Streptomyces venezuelae: one gene and its partner. The protein of the gene in region 1 interacts with the protein of each later gene in a pairwise test. Links are inferred from orthologs where the notes say so. Each region holds a gene or a part of one and is shown in the gene's direction. Other genes may lie near its edges.

Region 1 (8,483 bases):
GGTGTCGGCTTCTCCCTCGCGCACGCCGTCTCGGACCCCCGCTGGGGACGCATCGCCGTCGTCGAGCGCGAGCAGGCGATCATCGACTGGCACCACGACGGGCCCCTGGCCGAGCTCTCCGGTCCGGCACTCCGCGACACACGTGTGCAGATTCTTCACACCGACCTCGTCTCCTACGTATCCGGAGCCACGGAGTCCTACGACGCGCTCTGTCTCGACATCGACAACGGCCCCGGCTGGACGGTGACGGAGGGCAACAACTCCCTTTACTCGCCTGCCGGTCTGGCCACCTGCAAAGCCCGTCTGAACCCCGGCGGAGTGCTCGCCGTGTGGTCCGCACAGCCCTCGTCCGCTTTCGACGACGCTCTACGGAATGCCGGATTCCAGGGGGTACGAACCGAAGAGATCCCCGTTGCCCGAGGCGTCCCGGACGTGGTCCACCTCGGCGTCCGGGCTGCGTAGCCGAGGTGCCTTCACGACCCGTACTCTGCTGACCGAACACAAGCGATCAGTGTCAGGGGCGGGCGATGGAGCAGACACACACCTCCCACAACGGCGCCACGGCGATGCCGGGCGCCCAGCGCCGGGTGCTGGTGGTCGAGGACGACCCGACGATCGTCGACGCCATCGCGGCCCGGCTGCGCGCCGAGGGTTTCGTCGTGCAAACGGCCGGAGACGGTCCCTCGGCGGTCGACACCGCCCAGGCGTGGCAGCCCGACCTGCTGATTCTCGACATCATGCTGCCGGGCTTCGACGGCCTGGAGGTGTGCCGCCGGGTGCAGGCCCAGCGGCCCGTCCCGGTCCTCATGCTCACCGCGCGTGACGACGAGACGGACATGCTGGTCGGGCTCGGCGTCGGCGCGGACGACTACATGACCAAGCCGTTCTCGATGCGCGAGCTCGCGGCCCGCGTGCACGTCCTGCTGCGCCGGGTCGAGCGTGCCGCGCTCGCCGCGACGACGCCGCGCAGCGGCATCCTGCGCCTGGGCGAGCTGGAGATCGACCACGCCCAGCGCCGAGTGCGGGTGCGCAGCGAGGACGTCCACCTGACACCCACGGAGTTCGACCTGCTGGTCTGCCTGGCCAACACCCCGCGCGCCGTCCTGTCGCGCGAGCAGCTGCTGGCCGAGGTGTGGGACTGGGCCGACGCGTCCGGCACCCGTACCGTCGACAGCCACATCAAGGCGCTGCGCCGCAAGATCGGTGCCGAGCGGATCCGCACGGTGCACGGCGTGGGATACGCGCTGGAGACCCCCACCCCGTGAGGCGGAGGCGCGTGACGTGATGTACGGGCCCTTCGGCGGACTGCGGCCGTTCTCGATCAAGACCAAGCTCGGCGCCCTGGTCGTCGTCTCGGTGTTCATCACCACAGGCCTGCTCCTCGTGGCCATGAAGACCCAGACCGAGCTGCGCTTCATCACCGTCTTCTCGGTGATCGCCACGCTCCTGATCACGCAGTTCGTGGCGCACAGCCTCACCGCCCCGCTGGACGAGATGAACGCGGTGGCCCGCGCCGTCTCGCACGGCGACTACACCCGCCGGGCGCGCGGCGCCGACCGGCGTGACGAGCTGGGCGACGTGGCCGCCACGATCAACGCCATGGCGGACGACCTGGAGGCCCAGGACACCCAGCGCAAGGAGCTGGTCGCCAACGTCTCGCACGAGCTGCGCACCCCCATCGCGGCGCTCCGTGCCGTCCTGGAGAACGTCGTCGACGGCGTCTCCGCCGCGGACCCCGAGACGATGCGCACGGCCCTGAAGCAGACCGAGCGGCTGGGACGACTCGTCGAGACGCTCCTCGACCTCTCCCGCCTGGACAACGGCGTCGTGCCGCTCAAGGCCCGCCGCTTCGAGGTGTGGCCGTATCTGTCGGGCGTCCTGAAGGAGGCCAACATGGTGGCCTCCGCGCGCGCGGGCATCGCGTCGGGCTCCGGCAGCCACACGCGTACGGACGTCCATCTGCACCTCGACGTGTCGCCGCCCGAGCTGACGGCCCACGCGGACGCGGAGCGGCTCCACCAGGTCGTGGCGAACCTCATCGACAACGCGGTCAAGCACAGCCCGCCGCACGGGCGCGTGACGGTGCGGGCCCGGCGCGGCCTCTACCCCGAGTCCCTGGACCTGGAGGTGCTCGACGAGGGTCCCGGCATCCCGGAGTCGGAGTGGCACCGCGTCTTCGAGCGCTTCAACCGCGGCAGCCACGCCGGAGCCCCCGTGAAGGGCTCCGGCAACGACGGCGGCACGGGCCTCGGCCTGGCCATCGCGCGCTGGGCGGTCGATCTCCACGGGGGCCACATCGGAGTGGCCGAATCCCCTCGTGGCTGCCGGATCCAGGTCACTCTTCCGGGCCTGCCCGAGGCGTGAAGTTGACGTAGGGTTCGAGTCGAAGCGATTCACGGGGGCCTCTTCGGGGCACCCGGTGGGCGCCGCCGCGCGTAGACGTCGTACCGACGTACCCGCGCGGCCATCTGGCGTTGCAGAACCTCGCTTGTTTCCCGCCATTCACAGCGCCGAAACCACGGATCCAGTGTGACTTACGCGACGGATGCCGGGCCCGGTCTGCACCTCACGCTCAGGGAGGCGTAGCCTTTATTTCCGCTGTCCATCACCTTGTGAAGCGGAAGAGGGCGGTTACCGCCGTGTCGTCACAGTCCCCCAGTAGCTCGAGCATCTCGACCGACCAAGACGGTCAGGGCAAGGACCCTGCTGCTGCCTTCGGTCCCAACGAGTGGCTCGTCGACGAGATCTACCAGCAGTACCTCCAGGACCCGAACTCGGTCGACCGAGCCTGGTGGGACTTCTTCGCCGACTACAAGCCAGGAGTGGCCGCCTCCGCGGCCGCCGCCCCGGCGAAGCCGGCGGGTGACACGGCCGCGGGGGCCGCGTCCACCACTGCTCCCGCCCCTGCCGCGCCCGCCGCTCCGGCGAAGCCCGCGGCCCAGGCCGCCCCCGCCGCTCCCCAGGCGCAGGCACCGGCCGCCCCCGCGAAGCCCGCGGCCGCCGCTCCGGCTCCCGCCGCTCCGGCTCCCGCCGCGAAGCCCGCCGCCGCCAAGCCCGCGGCCGCCAAGCCCGCCGCCAAGGCGGAGCCGTCGGCCGAGGCCCCGGCAGGCCCCGAGTTCGTGACGCTGCGCGGCCCCGCCGCCGCGGTCGCGAAGAACATGAACGCCTCGATCGAGGTCCCGACGGCGACGTCGGTCCGCGCGGTCCCGGTGAAGCTGCTCTTCGACAACCGCATCGTCATCAACAACCACCTCAAGCGCGCCCGCGGCGGGAAGATCTCCTTCACGCACCTCATCGGGTACGCGATGGTGCAGGCCATCAAGGCCATGCCGTCGATGAACTACTCCTTCCAGGAGAAGGACGGCAAGCCCACCCTGGTCAAGCCGGAGCACGTCAACTTCGGCCTCGCCATCGACCTGGTGAAGCCCAACGGCGACCGCCAGCTGGTCGTCGCGGGCATCAAGAAGGCCGAGACCCTGAACTTCTTCGAGTTCTGGCAGGCCTACGAGGACATCGTCCGCCGCGCCCGCGACGGCAAGCTGGGCATGGACGACTTCACCGGCGTGACGGTCTCCCTGACCAACCCCGGCGGCCTCGGCACCGTCCACTCGGTCCCGCGCCTGATGCCCGGCCAGTCGGTCATCATGGGCGTCGGCTCCATGGACTACCCCGCGGAGTTCCAGGGCACCTCCCAGGACACCCTGAACAAGCTCGGCATCTCGAAGGTCATGACGCTCACGTCGACCTACGACCACCGGGTCATCCAGGGCGCCGCCTCCGGCGAGTTCCTGCGGATCGTCGCGAACCTGCTCCTCGGCGACCAGGACTTCTACGACGAGATCTTCAAGGCGCTCCGGATCCCCTACGAGCCGGTCCGCTGGCTCAAGGACATCGACGCCTCGCACGACGACGACGTCACGAAGGCCGCCCGCGTCTTCGAGCTGATCCACTCCTACCGCGTCCGCGGCCACGTCATGGCCGACACGGACCCGCTGGAGTACAAGCAGCGCAAGCACCCCGACCTGGACATCACCGAGCACGGCCTCACCCTGTGGGACCTGGAGCGCGAGTTCGCGGTCGGCGGCTTCGCCGGCAAGTCGATGATGAAGCTGCGCGACGTCCTCGGCGTGCTGCGCGACTCGTACTGCCGCACCACCGGCGTCGAGTTCATGCACATCCAGGACCCGAAGCAGCGCAAGTGGCTGCAGGACCGCATCGAGCGGACCCACGCCACCAAGCCCGAGCGCGAGGAGCAGCTGCGCATCCTGCGCCGGCTGAACTCCGCCGAGGCCTTCGAGACCTTCCTGCAGACGAAGTACGTCGGCCAGAAGCGCTTCTCCCTGGAGGGCGGCGAGTCCGTCATCCCGCTGCTCGACGCCGTGCTCGACAGCGCCGCCGAGTCGCGCCTGGACGAGGTCGTCATCGGCATGGCCCACCGCGGCCGCCTGAACGTCCTCGCCAACATCGTCGGCAAGTCGTACGCCCAGATCTTCCGCGAGTTCGAGGGCAACATGGACCCCAAGTCCATGCACGGCTCCGGCGACGTGAAGTACCACCTGGGCGCCGAGGGCACCTTCACCGGCCTGGACGGCGAGCAGATCAAGGTCTCGCTGGCCGCGAACCCGTCCCACCTGGAGACGGTCGACCCGGTCATCGAGGGCATCGTCCGCGCCAAGCAGGACATCATCAACAAGGGCGGCACGGACTTCACGGTCCTGCCCGTCGCCCTGCACGGTGACGCGGCCTTCGCGGGCCAGGGTGTGGTCGCCGAGACGCTCAACATGTCGCAGCTGCGCGGCTACCGCACGGGCGGCACGGTCCACATCGTCATCAACAACCAGGTCGGCTTCACCGCCGCCCCGGAGTCGTCGCGCTCCTCCATGTACGCCACCGACGTGGCCCGCATGATCGAGGCGCCGATCTTCCACGTGAACGGCGACGACCCCGAGGCCGTCGTCCGCGTCGCCCGCCTCGCCTTCGAGTTCCGCCAGGCGTTCAACAAGGATGTGGTCATCGACCTCATCTGCTACCGCCGCCGCGGACACAACGAGTCGGACAACCCGGCGTTCACGCAGCCGCTGATGTACGACCTGATCGACAAGAAGCGCTCGGTGCGCAAGCTCTACACCGAGTCCCTCATCGGTCGCGGCGACATCACCCTGGAAGAGGCCGAGCAGGCGCTGCAGGACTTCCAGGGCCAGCTGGAGAAGGTCTTCACCGAGGTCCGCGAGGCCGTCTCGCAGCCCGCGCAGGCCGACGTGCCCGCGCCGCAGGCCGAGTTCCCGGTGCACGTCGAGACCGCGATCTCCCAGGAGGTCGTCAAGCGGATCGCCGAGTCCCAGGTCAACATCCCCGACCGGGTCACCGTCCACCCGCGTCTGCTGCCGCAGTTGCAGCGCCGCGCGACGATGGTCGAAGAGGGCACCATCGACTGGGGCATGGGCGAGACCCTCGCCATCGGCTCGCTGCTCCTGGAGGGCACCCCGGTCCGCCTGTCGGGCCAGGACTCCCGCCGCGGCACGTTCGGCCAGCGCCACGCGGTCCTCATCGACCGCGCGACGGGCGAGGACTACACGCCGCTGATGTACCTCTCCGAGGAGCAGGCGCGCTACAACGTCTACGACTCGCTGCTCTCCGAGTACGCGGTGATGGGCTTCGAGTACGGCTACTCGCTGGCCCGCCCCGAGTCGCTCGTCATGTGGGAAGCGCAGTTCGGTGACTTCGTCAACGGCGCGCAGACGGTGGTGGACGAGTACATCTCCGCCGCCGAGCAGAAGTGGAACCAGCACTCCGGTGTCACGCTGCTCCTGCCGCACGGTTACGAGGGCCAGGGCCCGGACCACTCGTCCGCCCGCATCGAGCGCTTCCTCCAGCTGTGCGCGCAGAACAACATGACGGTCGCGATGCCGACTCTCCCGTCGAACTACTTCCACCTCCTGCGGTGGCAGGTGCACAACCCGCACCACAAGCCGCTGGTGGTCTTCACGCCGAAGTCGATGCTCCGCCTCAAGGCGGCGGCCTCGAAGACGGAGGAGTTCACGACGGGCGGCTTCCGTCCGGTCATCGGCGACAGCCACGTCGACCCGTCGGCGGTCCGCAAGGTCGTCTTCTGCGCGGGCAAGCTGTACTACGACCTGGAGGCCGAGCGTCAGAAGCGCGGCGCCACGGACACGGCCCTCATCCGCATCGAGCGCCTGTACCCCCTGCCGGGTGCGGAGCTCCAGGCGGAGATCGCCAAGTACCCGAACGCCGAGAAGTACCTGTGGGCGCAGGAGGAGCCGGCGAACCAGGGCGCATGGCCCTTCATCGCCCTGAACCTCATCGACCACCTGGACCTGGCGGTCGGCGCGGACATCCCGCACGGCGAGCGCCTGCGCCGCATCTCGCGGCCGCACGGCTCGTCCCCGGCGGTCGGTTCGGCCAAGCGTCACCAGGCCGAGCAGGAGCAGCTGATCAGCGAGGTCTTCGAGGCGTAACCCTCGACGGTCGTACGCGGGTGGGCCCGGCCCCGAGTTCCAGGACTCGGGGCCGGGCCCTCCGGCGTTCCGGGGCACGCCCGGTGCCACCTATCCTGAGGTGGAACGATCCGTCCGCATCAGGAGCCTGACTTGTACTTCACCGACCGTGGCATCGAGGAGCTGGAGAAGCGGCGCGGCGAGGAGGAGGTCACCTTCGAGTGGCTCGCCGAGCAGCTCCGCACGTTCGTGGACCTCAACCCGGACTTCGAGGTCCCGGTCGAGCGCCTGGCGACGTGGCTGGCGCGGCTGGACGACGAGGACGAGGACGAGTAGTCACGCGGTGAGGGCGGGGGCGAGCTCCCGCCACTGCGGCAGGGGCAGGGCGCCGGGGTCGGCGGTCAGCACCTGCACGCAGACATGGTCGGCGCCGGCGTCGAGGTGGTCCCACGCGCGCGTGGAGCGCGTCGACGTCTCCGTAGGCCACGATCGCGTCGACGAGGCGGCGGCTCGGACGGCCGCCCGCGAGGTCCTCGTCGCCGAATCCGAGCCCGCCCCGGGACTCAGAGCCCGTGACCCGAAGCCCCACCCGTGCTCCGCACACGGTCGTACGCGAGTCCCGCCGCCCCCTGCGCCATCAGAAGCGCCGCCGCCGCGCCCCAGCCCCCGCTGCGCCGCCGTACGGCCCACACCGCGAGCGGGACGCCCGCGGCGAGCTGGACGGCCGCCAGGGCCCTCGCCCGGGGCCCGCGTACCCAGGGGCCCAGCGGACCCTTCTCGACCGCCCCGAACTCCGCTCTGACCGCGTCCCGCCATCCGGGCCACTCGACCTCGCGCACGCCTTCCTGGACGCGGGCCACCTCACGCAGGCGGTCCGCCGGTTCCGAGGGGCCGAGGCCCGGCGGGAGCGTGAGGCCCGCGCGGGTGAGGACGGCGAGGAGACCGAGCATCCTGGCCCGCGCGTCCGCATCCGTGTCGGGGCGGGCCAGCGCCTCCAGGGACTGCATGTCCAGGACGGGGTCGAGGCCGAGCCGCGCCGCGAACGTGCGCATCGCCTCGTCCTCCCCCACGGGCGTCCCGTTGGCCAGCCACTCGTACCCGACCGTCCGCCGGAATCCCGAGGCGAGGGTGTAGCCGGAGCGGTCGCCGTCCCACCACAGGGCGAGGACGGGCCATGCCGACCCGACGGCGAGCGCGGTCGCCCATCCGGTCAGGACGCGGTCGACGGGTTCTTCGCCGTGCAGCCACGGCTTGCCCTCGGGCACGAGCACGCTCCAGTCGCGGCCGGCCTCCGCGAGCAGCATGCGCTCACGGAGCAGCTGGGCCGCGATCTCCACGACGTCGGGCTCGGCCCGGCAGAGCAGCAGCGCACCTGAGGAGGAAGCATCGGACGACATGGCCCCACGCTAGGACAGATCGCCTCAATCAGCGCAATCAGTTCAAAGGTCTCCGCTTGCGCTCACTCGTACGAGTCCTTGACTTCCCGACACCGCGATATATCGTGAGTAGCAGAAGACGCGATATGGCGCGTCGTGTCCGGCTCGCCGCCCAGGAGGTCAGCTCATGTCGGAGTGGTCCGTCGCCGAGCCCATGAAGCTCACGTTCGACGCCCCCGTGACCGCACTCCACGTCCGTGTCGTCAATGGGACGGTGAACGTGGTGGGCACGGACGAGGGCTCCGCCCGTCTGGAGGTCACCGAGATAGAGGGGCCGCCGCTCCGGGTGACCCATGAGGACGGCACGCTGACGGTTGCGTACGAGGACCTGCCCTGGAAGGGCTTCCTCAAGTGGCTCGACCGCAAGGGCTGGCGCCGCAGCGCGGTCGTCTCCCTGGCCGTGCCCGCCGCCACCCGCGTCGAGGTGGGCGTGGTCGGCGCGGGCGCCGTGGTCTCGGGCATCGAGGGCCGCGCCGAGGTGAAGGGCGTCACCGGCGACACGACCCTGCTCGGCCTCGCGGGCGCGGTCCGCGCGGACACCGTCTCCGGCAACGTCGAGGCGCAAGGGGTCACCGGCGACCTCCGCTTCAAC
Region 2 (3,592 bases), 3.8 Mb from region 1 along the record:
CCGTCACCCTCCTGTCCACGCCGGGCCACGCCGTCGCGCTCTGGAGCGACGGTCTGGTCACCGACACCGCGCGGGCCGACGGCCGCTCCGTTCGCTGGCACCGCGCCGTCCCCGCGAGCGCCGACTGGCTGCGCACCCCGGAGGCGCGCGGCGGCGCAGGAGTCCTCCAGCCGCTCACCCCGGACGCCGCCATGCTCGCCGTCGTCACCCCGCACCGCATCGCCGCCTACCGCACGTCGGACGGCGATCTGCGCTGGGTGCTGCCCGCCAGGACCGGCTGCGCCTTCGAACCCGCACGCTCCGTCCGCAGGGACGGGGCGCTCCTGGTCGCCCAGCCCTGCACGGGCCCCGCCGCCTGGACCGCGCAGGTCGTCGCGGTGGACGACTACGGCAGAATCGTTCCGGGCCGCACCCCGCTCGGCAACGGCGACCTGCGGCGGGGCCCCGACGGCGCCGGGAGCCCGGAAAACTAGTTGCGACGGCCCGTTAGACTGGCTGCCATGGCAGCACCTCTCCTCAGTTGGACGGCATAGACACCGGTTCCTGAGCACCTCAGTCGTCCCTCTCGCCGTCCACTCTGTTTCAGGAGAACCCCGTGATCACCGCTTCCGGCATCGAGCTGCGCGCCGGCGCCCGCATCCTCATCGAGAACGCCACCTTCCGCATCGCGAAGGGCGACCGCATCGGCCTCGTCGGCCGCAACGGCGCGGGCAAGACCACCCTCACCAAGTGCCTGGCGGGTGAGGGCATGCCCGCCGGCGGCACCATCTCCCGCTCCGGAGAGGTCGGCTACCTCCCGCAGGACCCCCGCACCGGCGACCTCGACGTGCTCGCCCGCAACCGCATCCTCTCCGCGCGCGGTCTCGACGTACTGATCCGCAAGATGCGCGAGAACGAACAGCGGATCGCGAACGGCTCGGGCGCCACCCGCGAGAAGGCCCTCAAGCAGTACGAGCGCCAGGAGACGGAGTTCCTCACCAAGGGCGGGTACGCCGCCGAGGCCGAGGCCGCCACCATCGCCGCCGCGCTCAACCTCCCCGACCGCGTGCTCGGCCAGCCCCTGCACACGCTCTCCGGTGGTCAGCGCCGCCGTATCGAGCTGGCCCGCATCCTGTTCTCGGACGCCGACACGCTCCTCCTCGACGAGCCGACCAACCACCTCGACGCCGACTCGATCGTCTGGCTGCGCGACTACCTGAAGACGTACCGCGGCGGGTTCATCGTGATCTCCCACGACGTCGACCTCGTCGAGACGGTGGTGAACAAGGTCTTCTACCTGGACGCCAACCGTGCCCAGATCGACGTCTACAACATGGGCTGGAAGCTCTACCAGCAGCAGCGCGAGTCCGACGAGAAGCGCCGCAAGCGCGAGCGGCAGAACGCCGAGAAGAAGGCCGCGACGCTGCACTCGCAGGCCGACAAGATGCGCGCCAAGGCCACCAAGACCGTCGCCGCGCAGAACATGGCCAAGCGCGCCGACAAGCTCCTCGCGGGCCTGGAGGCCGTGCGCCAGAACGACAAGGTCGCCAAGCTGCGCTTCCCCGAGCCCGCCCCGTGCGGCAAGACGCCGCTGATGGCCGAGGGCCTCTCGAAGTCGTACGGCTCGCTTGAGATCTTCACCGACGTCGACCTCGCCATCGACAAGGGTTCGCGCGTCGTCATCCTCGGCCTCAACGGCGCGGGCAAGACCACGCTGCTGCGGCTCCTCGGCGGCGCCGAGAAGCCCGACACCGGCCAGGTCATCGAGGGCCACGGCCTGAAGCTCGGGTACTACGCGCAGGAGCACGAGACGCTCGACCCGGAGCGCACGGTCCTGGAGAACATGCGCTCGGCCGCCCCCGACCTCGACCTCGTCGAGGTGCGCAAGACGCTCGGCTCGTTCCTCTTCTCCGGGGACGACGTCGACAAGCCCGCCGGTGTGCTCTCCGGCGGCGAGAAGACCCGGCTCGCGCTGGCCACCCTGGTCGTCTCCTCGGCCAACGTCCTCCTCCTCGACGAGCCCACGAACAACCTCGACCCGGCCAGCCGCGAGGAGATCCTCGGCGCGCTGCGCACGTACAAGGGAGCGGTCGTCCTCGTCACGCACGACGAGGGCGCTGTCGAGGCGCTCCAGCCGGAGCGCATCATCCTGCTCCCCGACGGCGTCGAGGACCTGTGGGGCCAGGACTACGCGGACCTGGTCGCGCTCGCCTGAGGCCGTCCACCCTGCTTGATCGAATGACTGATCCACTGGGTATGGATCATTCGGCCGATCCGTGATCCCTCATCTGTGTGAGCCGGCCTCGTACCGAGGTGTGGCATACACGGATTTCCGCGCTGAGCTGCGACAAGGCTCACCTCACCGGCCGTCGCGGCGCTGACCTGGGGATTCGCCGTCGCTCGCGTTCTGACGCGCGCGCAGCGACGTGCGGAATCGTTCACTCCGATCGTGATGTCCGTCCCCGAAGGGACGAACCCCGCCGTACGGACCTTGTCGAATGGGTGGCCAGGAAGCCCGGGAGGGGTGATCATGAGAAGTCCAGAGCGCACTTCCCATGAGGAGGCACGGGTGGCCGAGACTCTGAAGAAGGGCAGCCGGGTAACCGGCGCCGCGCGCGACAAGCTCGCGGCAGACCTGAAGAAGAAGTACGACGGCGGTGCGAGCATCCGGGCGTTGGCCGAGGAGACCGGCCGCTCGTACGGCTTCGTGCACCGCATGCTCAGCGAATCCGGCGTCACGCTGCGGGGACGCGGCGGGGCGACGCGAGGCAAGAAGGCCGCCGCCGGCTGACGGCGGGCGGCACGCTGTCCCATGGTCCGATGGTGACCACCCGGTCGGTCAACCGATCGACCGGGTGGTTACTGTGCAGTCACTTACGGGCGCTCCCGGCGTCCGGACCGACCGCACCCCCATCGGAGGCACCCCATGGCTTCGTCCGACAGCGAGCTCGCACCGGTTCTCGACAAGGACGGCGTACGCCTCACCATCGACGAGGCCGTCGCCACGGTGACGCTGACCAATCCGGCCAAGCGCAACGCCCAATCTCCCGCGCTGTGGAGGGCGTTGGTCGAGGCCGGTCAGCTGTTGCCGGGCAGCGTCCGTGTCGTGGTGCTGCGCGGAGAGGGCAAGTCGTTCTCCGCGGGCCTCGACCGGCAGGCGTTCACGCCCGAGGGCTTCGACGGCGAACCGTCCTTCATCGATCTGGCACGCGGTGAGGACGGCCTTCTCGACGCCACGATCACCGAGTACCAGGAAGCGTTCACCTGGTGGCGGCGGAGCGACATCGTGTCCATCGCCGCCGTCCAGGGCCATGCCATCGGCGCCGGCTTCCAGCTCGCGCTCGCCTGCGATCTGCGGATCGCGGCGGACGACGTGCAGTTCGCCATGCGCGAGACCAGCCTGGGCCTGGTCCCCGACCTCACCGGCACACACCCGCTGGTGGGGCTCGTCGGCTATGCCCGCGCGCTGGAGATCTGCGCCACCGGGCGCTTCGTCCACGCGGACGAGGCGGAGCGGACCGGCCTCGCCAACCTCGTCGTGCCCGCAGACCAGCTCGGCGCGGCTGCCACCGACCTCGCCGCCGCGCTCGTCGCCGCGCCCCGCGACGCGGTC

Evidence for each region.
Region 2: the proteins of DEJ48_RS12760 (region 1) and DEJ48_RS30335 interact in binary tests that used the Escherichia coli proteins (3 or more experiments, as listed by UniProt). The link is inferred for Streptomyces venezuelae from one-to-one orthologs.

What each region holds. Positions count from the first base shown.
Region 1 is NZ_CP029192.1:3,041,562-3,050,044, forward strand. The notes cover bases 2,335-6,676. They hold DEJ48_RS12760 (multifunctional oxoglutarate decarboxylase/oxoglutarate dehydrogenase thiamine pyrophosphate-binding subunit/dihydrolipoyllysine-residue succinyltransferase subunit), read left to right. Parts: upstream 2,335-2,639; coding sequence 2,640-6,476; downstream 6,477-6,676. Other genes in these bases: DEJ48_RS12755 (sensor histidine kinase), read left to right, coding at 2,335-2,364; DEJ48_RS12765 (DUF6104 family protein), read left to right, coding at 6,609-6,676. Outside these bases: DEJ48_RS12745 (spermidine synthase), read left to right, coding at 1-462; DEJ48_RS12750 (response regulator transcription factor), read left to right, coding at 528-1,265; more of DEJ48_RS12755, read left to right, coding at 1,285-2,334; more of DEJ48_RS12765, read left to right, coding at 6,677-6,791; DEJ48_RS12775 (hypothetical protein), read right to left, coding at 7,019-7,852; DEJ48_RS12780 (DUF4097 family beta strand repeat-containing protein), read left to right, coding at 8,019-8,483. UniProt on the Escherichia coli protein: E1 component of the 2-oxoglutarate dehydrogenase (OGDH) complex which catalyzes the decarboxylation of 2-oxoglutarate, the first step in the conversion of 2-oxoglutarate to succinyl-CoA and CO(2).
Region 2 is NZ_CP029192.1:6,883,186-6,886,777, forward strand. What follows is about bases 1-2,894. They hold DEJ48_RS30335 (ABC-F family ATP-binding cassette domain-containing protein), read left to right. Parts: upstream 1-595; coding sequence 596-2,194; downstream 2,195-2,894. Other genes in these bases: DEJ48_RS30330 (hypothetical protein), read left to right, coding at 1-473; DEJ48_RS30340 (helix-turn-helix domain-containing protein), read left to right, coding at 2,549-2,770. Also shown: DEJ48_RS30345 (enoyl-CoA hydratase/isomerase family protein), read left to right, coding at 2,906-3,592. UniProt on the Escherichia coli protein: Genetic data indicate it may be involved in ribosome assembly or function.